Regions from separate parts of the Pseudoduganella dura genome, predicted to be linked through region 2. Evidence: predicted binding sites of a transcription regulator. Region 2 holds the regulator's gene; each other region holds the start of a gene.
What was found. Region 2 encodes sigma-54, which starts transcription at its own class of promoters, with help from an activator protein. Its sites were predicted from a motif close to TGGCANGNAANCTGCTTT; they were not measured.

Region 1 (2,198 bases), 1.7 Mb from region 2:
ACGGCGCCGATGCCGGTGATCTCGGCCGTGGTCACCGGCTGTTCGAACGACACGCCGACGAAGCTCTGCGCGGCCAGGTTGTAGACCTCGTGGAAGCGGCCATTCTGCAGCAGGCGGATCGACGACGACAGGTCGGTCAGGTCGTGCTCCACCAGGTGCAGGTTCGGGTGATCCTGGATGCCCAGTTCTTCGATGCGCCAGAAATTGACGGAACTGGTGCGGCGGAACGTGCCGGTGACTTCATAGCCCTTCTCGAGCAACAGCTGCGCCAGGTAAGCGCCATCCTGGCCGGAAATGCCCGTGACCAGGGCGCGTTTCGTATTTTGCATCGTCATTGAGTGTCTGGGAAATTTGACTGGAAAGCCAAATATTATATCGGACCCGCCTGCCCTCCAGATGACTTCTCGCTGTCGAGAAACTTTACACAGGATAGCCTCACACATGCGCTAGCTCAACCATACCCTTGATTTTTATCAAGATTCTTCACTGGCATTATGCTTGCTTAACTGTTGGTAACCAACCAACAGGAGCCACGATGCGACCCATAACGAAAAAAATCCTCATCACCGGCAGCTTCCTGCTGGGCCTGAATGCCACAGCCCACGCGAGCCCGATCCTGCTCGTCACGAACGGCGTGCTGATGGGTGCCCAAGGCGTCGAGTTCGGGGGCCGGCACTATGACGTTTCGTTCTCCGATACGCGTCCGACGGCGGGAAGCCTGGCGTTTCATGACCTCGCCGCGACCTGGGGTGCGATGGATGTCCTGGACCAGTTCGTGTTCCAGGGTGCTTACGACATGTCGCCAGGCTTGACGAACGGTTGCTCGAACCCGGTGAAATGCTTGGTCGTGACGGCATTCGACGTTAACCAGATCCTGGCGACCGGCGTAGCATTTACCAATACCTCGACCCGTTACCTCGACCCGATCATTCCTTATGCCGTGTTGGGCAATGCCGCCAACTCGGCCATCGTCACTTATGCCCATTGGGCGCTGCAGGAAGAACGCCAGGTTGTTCCAGAGCCGTCCACGCTGTGGCTGGCTGGCGCCGGCCTCGCTGCCCTGCTCGCGCGGCGCCGGCGTGATGGAAGCGGCGCTGCCCGGATGCATGCCTGATCCAGAAGCACCTTACCTGGCTGTTGCACAGGGACGGAAACTTCAATACCTGTCGAGAAATCTTACACTTCATTGAGCAGAATCAATGCCATCCTTAACTATGGCATTGATTTCCCTTAACATTTCCATTCTGGTACAATTCTTGCTCTTTATTCATTAACTGATGAGTTAATGAAGTATCACACTGGAGCCGCCGTGAAATCCACTTCCAAGAAACTCCTTGCGGCATGCGGCATGCTGCTGGGAATGCAACTGACCGCCCATGCCGGGCCGATCCTGCTCGTTACCAACGGTATCCTGACGGGTGCCACGGGTGTCGAATACGATGGCCAGCACTACGACGTGTCGTTCTCCGACACGCGTCCGGTGGAAGGTAACATGGCGTTCGATTCCCTGGCTGCCACTTTCGGCGCTTCCAGCGCCCTCGACCGGCTGGTCTTCCAGGGTATGCACGATGCCAATCCGGGCCTGACCAACGGCTGCACGAATCCCCTGCTGTGCTTCGTCGTCACGGCGTTTGAAGTCAACGGCGTATTCGCGAAAGGCGCCGCCTTTACCAATACGGCCAGCCCATATGCCGACCTGCTGCTTCCCTTCGCCGTGATCGGCGACGCGGCCAATTCCACGTTCATGACTTACGCGCACTGGTCGCTGCAGGAAGACGTGCGGCAAGCCGTGCCGGAGCCATCGACCCTGCTGCTGACGGCCGCCGGCCTTGCGGCGTTCCTGCTGCGGCACAAGCCGCGCAGCGGCATGACTGTTGCTTAGCTAAAACATCGACGGGGCGGCCCGGGCGTTGCCGCCGGCTTTGCAGCGATACGCTTATAATGTCGGCTGTTCCGCTATTCCTTCCCTGATCCGTTATGCAAGCTAGCACTCTTGGCGCCCCCGTCCAGGCCGGCGCCGCTCCGGCGTTGTTCGTCAACATCGCCGCCTACAAGTTCATCACGCTGGAAAACCTCGAAGAACTGCGCCCGCAATACCAGGACATCACGCAGCGCCTCGGCTTGAAGGGCACGATCCTGCTGACGCCCGAAGGCATCAACATGTTCCTCTCCGGCACGCGCGAAAATATCGACGAGTA
Region 2 (2,198 bases):
AATCGCGCGCGCGCTGGCCACCAACCCCCGCTTCGTGCTGCTCGACGAGCCGTTCGCCGGCGTCGATCCGATCGCCGTGATCGAAATCCAGCGCATCGTGCGTTTCCTGAAAGGGCGCGGCATCGGTGTGTTGATCACGGATCATAACGTGCGCGAAACGCTGGGCATCTGCGACCGGGCGTATATCATCAATCAGGGCAGCGTACTGGCCTCCGGCCGACCCGACGACATCATTGCGGACGAGTCGGTACGCCGCGTGTATCTGGGTGAACATTTCCGTATGTGATCAGCCATGAAACAGTCTCTGCAACTCCGCACCTCCCAGCACCTCGCGCTGACACCGCAGCTGCAGCAGTCGATCCGCCTGCTGCAACTGTCCACGCTGGAGCTGCACCAGGAACTGGAGCAGCTGCTGACCGATAACCCGCTGCTCGAGAGGCTCGACGATCCGCTCGACCGCTCGGTGCGCCTGCTCGGCGATGGCGCCATCAACAATGCGCAGCCCAACGGCGAAGCGCCGCCGGAAGGGCCGCCGGCACAGGATGCGCCGGCGGCGGCCGAACCCGAGCCGTTCGAAGGCGGCGACGGCGAAGGCCTCGATGCCGGCGCCGGCGATACCGACTGGAGCAATGCCGGCAGCGGCAAGGGCCCGGACGACGACGATTCCCGCCCCCAGCTCGAAGCGAGCCACCGCAGCCTGCGCGAGCACCTGATGGAACAGATGCGCGTGACCGTGCTGGAGCCGCGCGACCGTGGGCTGGTCGAGCTGATCATCGATGCGCTCGACGACAACGGCTACCTCGAGGAAGGGCTGGAAGAGATCCATGCCCGCCTGCCCGAGGAACTGGAAATCGAGGCCGACGAGCTGCGCACCGCGCTGAAGCTGCTGCAGAGCTTCGACCCGGCCGGGATCGGCGCGCGCAACGCCTCCGAATGCCTGGCGCTGCAGATCCGGCGCATGTCGGGCGTGCCGCTGGTCACGCGGCGGATGGCGCTGTGCATCGTCGAGAAACACCTGCAGTGGTTCGCGCAGCGCGATTTCAACAAGCTGAAGAAGGCGCTCGACTGCGACGACGAAGACCTGCGCGAAGCGCAGGCCGTGATCCGCCAGTGCAACCCGCATCCGGGCGCCGCGTTCGCGGCCGACGTGTCAGACTACGTGGTACCGGATGTCGTCGTGAAACGGGGACGCAACGGCTGGATCGTCACGCTGAACAACGACGTGATGCCCCGCCTGCGCGTCAACGCGCTGTATGCCAGCCTGCTCAAGCAGGGCAAGGGCGAAACGCAGATGAATGCCCAGCTGCAGGAAGCCAAGTGGCTGATCAAGAACATGCGCCAGCGCTTCGACACGATCCTCCGGGTGGCCCAGGCCATTGTCGAGCGGCAGAAGAACTTTTTCTCGCATGGCGCGGTGGCAATGAGGCCCCTTGTGTTGCGTGAAATTGCTGATACACTGGGCCTGCACGAGAGCACTATCTCTCGGGTAACAACTCAAAAATATATGCTGACCCCGCACGGCATGTTTGAGTTGAAGTATTTTTTTGGCAGCCATGTCGCAACCGAAGCTGGTGGGGAAGCTTCCTCGACTGCGATACGGGCGCTGATCGTGCAATTCACAGGAGCCGAAGACCCGAAGAACCCTTTATCCGACAGTAAGATTGCGGACATGCTGGGTGAACAAGGCATGGTGATTGCGCGACGCACTGTTGCCAAATATCGCGAAGCATTGAAAATTCCCCCAGTCAGCCTCCGCAAGTCCTTGTAGAAATCCTGGTTGTGCTCGGGTTCCTCTACGCCTCCATGTCTTGTCAATGGAGACCGCATGAACCTGCAATATTTTCTTTAGGAGTGTGTGTATGAATCTGACCATCAGTGGACACCATATCGACGTAACCCCTGCCATTCGCGAGTATGTGCAGAGCAAGCTGGAACGCGTTAGACGTCATTTCGATCAATTGATCGATGTAAGTGTGATCCTGAGTGTAGATAATCTCACCGAGAAGGAAAAAAGGCAGAAGGCGGAAATCAACCTGCGCATGTCGGGCAAGACCGTGTTCGTGGAAAGTGTCGCGCACGACCTGTATGCGGCGATCGACACGCTGATCGACAAGCTGGACCGCCAGGTCATGAAGCACAAGGATAAAGTGCAGAACCACAATCATGAAACGATCAAGCACCTGAGCGAGAACGAGAGC
Region 3 (2,198 bases), 2.9 Mb from region 2:
ACCCGGCGACAATTACGGGTCGACTGTTGAAATGCGAAGAAGGCGATGCGTTCGGATACAGAATCTCGGATGTCGACAAATTCATTATCGACAAATCGGGGCACGTGATAACCGTTCGAAGAAATTCAGCGCCTTCCTAGGGAACCGCCGATTCATTCATGACGGCGATCTTGGCCATGAGAGAAAGCGCCCGGCTGCGTCGCAAATGGCCTGCCATACCCCGGTATGACAGGCCATCTGCGTCTTGCTGGACACGTTTTTCAAGACTAATCTCATCCACCAGCAATAAATCAGCGCTTCCCTAGCGAATAAGTCGGAGTTTCTCTAAAAGTTCGTTCCGACCGAGACATGGTGGCAGAAGCAAAAACGGCGCCTCAGCGCCGTTTCATCCCGGTCAAACCCTTGTTAGCCCTCGCGGCTTTCCCGCTGCCGACGCCTCGCCAGGCCGCCAAGCAATGCCAAGCCGGCACCCAGCATCAGGCAGGTTTCCGGTTCCGGCACGGGCGAAGTGTGGAAGGTGAACTGGATGTTCTCTGCCTGTATGTTGGCATACGATTCCGCCACCAGTGAGCCCCACCCGTTCCTCGTGGCGCCGGCATACGTCTCGATGAACGTGTCCACCTGGAAGCCGAAGTCTCCAGCGAGCGCCAGGCTGTCGATCTCCAGCACTTTCGTCAGCTTGCCGTCCAGGTTGGTGGCAGTCTGCCTGTACACGGCGCTTTCGCCGGGCTCTCCCAGCGCGGTAATGACGCGCAGCTCATTGTATGCAGATCCCCCTCCGGCGCCCGGACGCAGGTCGCCCGCGAAGGTCACCTGCACGGTAACCCCGGTCACCCGATAGCCGTCGTCGACGCCGACGCGATACCGTTCGCCATCGAAATTCTGACGCGAGATGCCGGTTCCCCATGCGCCTGTCGCGTAGTTGTCGAGCGCGGGATACGATCCCGACGCCGTCGCCAGGCCGGTCAGCGAGACCACGGTCGCGCTCTCGGACTGCGACACGAGCGACACGCTGGAAGGCACATGATCTGCCGTATAGAAGCGGTCGGTGAGCGTGAAGGCCAGATGGTCGAACTGCCAGACATCGGCAGCTTGCACGGCAGACGAGGAAAGCAGGAAGGCTGCCGCTGCGATAGCTGGAAGAACGTGTTTCATCAAGGCTCCATAAGATTGTGGAATGCAGGGAATTGCGATGATAGCATTGCAAATAATGCATGATTCTCACCAAATCCCACATCAGGAAATTTTAATGAGCGCTAACCCGGCAGACAGTGGCTGTTCTCGTGCCAACCGCGTTTATTGAGTTCTTCGAGCAGGCAAAATCCGGTTCGCAAGCTGGCGCGCGCTGGACCGTAAAAGTAGCTAAAAGCAACCCTCCAGAGGCAACCTGGGCCAAAAATAGCCATCGCGGGGAAAACCCAATGGCACCATGGGGCGCTTCCACACGCCCCACGGCGGCTCAGTAATTCACCGGATAGTCCTTCGCGAACTTCGCCCCCGAATACGCCCTCTTCTGCGTCCAGTCCTGCGCCGGCGCCGTCCAGTAGCTGTCCGTGGCGGGCAGCCCGAGCGACAGGAAGCCGGCGGATGCGATGTACATGCTGCCGTTGTTCGAATACCAGTCGCCCAATTCCGGCTGGTGCCCCATGAAGCCGATCGTCAGGTAGCCGTCGGACGTGAAGTTCGAAGGCGTCGTCCAGATCGCGCGATGGGCGGCATCGAGCGCGGCGCGCACCTGCCCTTCCGGCAGCGACTTCGGCAGCTTCTTTCGCCACGCCAGCAGCGCCAGCGGCTGGAACACGGCGGTGCGGTACGTGAGCGAGCGCCCCACGGGCGGCCACGTGCCCTGCGGCGAGATGAAGCGCTCCAGGTGTTCGCCATAGCGCTGCATGCGCTGGTACGCCTGCGCCAGCAGCTCGTCCGGCTTGCCGTTCCAGAACGGTCCCTTGTGCCTGGCCAGCACTTCGAGGATCTCCACCAGCATCGGGTACATCACGTACGACGAGTAGTAATCGAAGTGGAACGCTTCGCCGTCCTTGATCCAGCCGTCGCCGATATACCACTCGTTGATCTTGCGGATCGCCACGTTCATCCGCATCGGGTCGTGTTCCTCGCCGATCGACAGTAAAAATGCCTCGTTCATCGCGGCGAACAGCAGCCAGTTGATGTACGGCGGCTCGATGCGGCGCAGGCTCTTG
Region 4 (2,198 bases), 3.0 Mb from region 2:
CCAGTACGATTTCGATCGAATCCATTGTTGCGTGTTGCCCCTTATTGCGTGATTACCTGTGCGTGCGCTTTGCTTACGCATTTGTTTATTAAGCCATTGCAATTATAGGGGACGGGGCGAAGCCGGCAGGGCGGGCAAAGGCAAAGAGCCCGCGGAGGGGCCGCGGGCAGGCTTGAGGGCAATGCTCAGCTGCGCGGCTGCCGGCGCCGCCCGATACGGGAGTGGCGGCCGGCAACCATGGCGAACAGGCCCGTGCCGAGGATCGCCATCGAGCCGGGCTCGGGGATTTCCTGCTGCAGCGCGCTGACGAGCGTATTTTGCTGCACCGTGATCTGGTAGTCGCGGTTGGCCTTCAGCTGGGCCGAGGTCTCCTTGAGCTGGAACGTCTTGGCGGGGGAGTACAGCGACGTGCCGTTGTAGCCGTGCGTGCGGCTGACCGTTGCCATGCCGTTGATTTCGTTGGGTGCATAGGCCAGCATGGACTCTCCCGTGAGGATGTCGATGATGTTCACGCTCCACGAAATGCGTGCGTTGGCGGTGGTGACGGGCCGGCCTCCCGGCGACGAGTAGGCCATCGCGAACGGCGTGGCGTCGAACGACACGGTCATCGTATCGCTGCTGCCGAGGCGGAACATCATCGTGTTCGAACTGCCGACGGAGGAATTACTGTTCGCAAACTGCATGTTCAGCGACGTTGCCACGTCGGCCCGCGTCTGCGAGTGCGCGCCGGCGGCTCCGCCGTTCATCGAAATGGCGGAGCCCTTGAAATACTGGTCCGCATAGCCGAAGTTGCCGCTCATCGGCAGCAGCGCGTTGTGGGCCGTGAAGTTGTTTTCCCCGAAGGCGGGGCAGGGCGCGCCCACGCACTGGTGCGCCACGTCGGGCGCGGTGCCGATCGCGGACAGGGCTTTGTACTGGTGGTTCAGCGATGCCGTGGCATGCGCGTCGTTCATGCCGATGAGCTTGGAGAAATCCGTGTTCTTGAACACGTTGCCGTTGGAGCGCGTGAGCTTGAAATTGTTGATGTCCAGTATCGCCGAGGCGAATGTGCTGGCCGCAGCGGTCTGCATTCCGAAGGTCGCAATCGCCGCTGCGACGAGAAGACCCTTGTTGATGACGATCATTTTGAACCCCTGGAGTAGATTGGCGTATCTCCGGTCCGTGACCGGCTGCTATCTCAAGAGCATTATTGGTGCCAGGGGAATTTATATTGCAATTTCAACCACTTGGCACTGCAGGGGCCGCTTATAGCAGGAACATGCCAAGAATTCCGACGCTGCCCTCGCGGATCCGGGCTCCGGATCGGTACCCCGCTGTCGTCCAAATAATTGCATTTCACTCTGGTTTTTATCAAAACGGTCTGGCATAATCATGCCTCTTCTGCGGGAGTAGCTCAGTTGGTAGAGCGCAACCTTGCCAAGGTTGAGGTCGAGAGTTCGAGACTCTTCTCCCGCTCCAGGATTCAAAACGGCAGCCTTCGGGCTGCCGTTTTTCGTTGGCGCATTCGTTTCCCGCACGTCGCTTCCCCGCATGCGTGCCGCGCTTCGCGCCGCAGCCGATCCGATCCCGTTCGCACTGTTGTTTCTCGGCACTATTCGGTGTTGATGTAATGTACAGGAACGGCTGTTCCACCGGTTTTCTCCCCTATACTGCGACGAATCGCCTGCTGCAAGCGGGCAGCTCACACCCATGGGGACCCCAGCATGAAAAGCGTGCAACAGGAAATCGACGAACGTACCAATCTGACCAACACGAACAAGTTCGAGCTGCTGCTGTTCCGCCTCGGCGGCGACGAGAACGGCGACCGTTCGGAGCTGTACGGCATCAACGTTTTCAAGATCCGCGAAATCGTGGCGATGCCGCCGGTGACGGCGGTGGCCGGCGCGCAGCCGCACATGCTGGGCGTGGTCAACCTGCGCGGCCAGATCATTCCCGTGATGGACCTGCCGGGCATCATCGGCGTGAAGCCGAAGACGGGCCTGAACATCATGCTGGTCACCGAATTCGCCCGCACCACGCAGGCGTTCGCCGTGGAATCGGTCGAAGAGATCGTGCGCCTGGACTGGAGCCAGGTGCTGACCGCCGAGGGCAGCAACGCCACCGGCATGGTGACGTCGATCGCCCGCCTCGATGGCGACACCAGCGGCACCCGCCTGGCCCAGGTGCTGGACGTGGAAACGATCCTGCGCCGCATGGTG

Region 1: the regulator sigma-54 is predicted to act here: its motif matches at 1,144-1,161, upstream of GJV26_RS18655 (PEP-CTERM sorting domain-containing protein).
Region 3: the regulator sigma-54 is predicted to act here: its motif matches at 1,272-1,289, upstream of GJV26_RS23875 (PEP-CTERM sorting domain-containing protein).
Region 4: the regulator sigma-54 is predicted to act here: its motif matches at 1,181-1,198, upstream of GJV26_RS24300 (PEP-CTERM sorting domain-containing protein).

The regions. Positions count from the first base shown of each region.
Region 1 is NZ_WNWM01000002.1:4,256,579-4,258,776, reverse strand. It holds gene gmd (GDP-mannose 4,6-dehydratase) at 1-329, opposite strand, end outside; gene GJV26_RS18660 (PEP-CTERM sorting domain-containing protein) at 536-1,114, shown strand; gene GJV26_RS18655 (PEP-CTERM sorting domain-containing protein) at 1,310-1,882, shown strand; gene GJV26_RS18650 (sulfurtransferase) at 1,978-2,198, shown strand, end outside.
Region 2 is NZ_WNWM01000002.1:2,529,709-2,531,906, reverse strand. It holds gene lptB (LPS export ABC transporter ATP-binding protein) at 1-286, shown strand, start outside; gene GJV26_RS11110 (RNA polymerase factor sigma-54) at 293-1,768, shown strand; gene hpf (ribosome hibernation-promoting factor, HPF/YfiA family) at 1,860-2,198, shown strand, end outside.
Region 3 is NZ_WNWM01000002.1:5,456,634-5,458,831, reverse strand. It holds gene GJV26_RS23880 (hypothetical protein) at 1-140, shown strand, start outside; gene GJV26_RS23875 (PEP-CTERM sorting domain-containing protein) at 406-1,155, opposite strand; gene GJV26_RS23870 (DUF2264 domain-containing protein) at 1,460-2,198, opposite strand, start outside.
Region 4 is NZ_WNWM01000002.1:5,569,392-5,571,589, forward strand. It holds gene GJV26_RS24295 (Na+/H+ antiporter) at 1-25, opposite strand, end outside; gene GJV26_RS24300 (PEP-CTERM sorting domain-containing protein) at 186-1,124, opposite strand; tRNA gene GJV26_RS24305 (tRNA-Gly) at 1,383-1,458, shown strand; gene GJV26_RS24310 (chemotaxis protein) at 1,704-2,198, shown strand, end outside.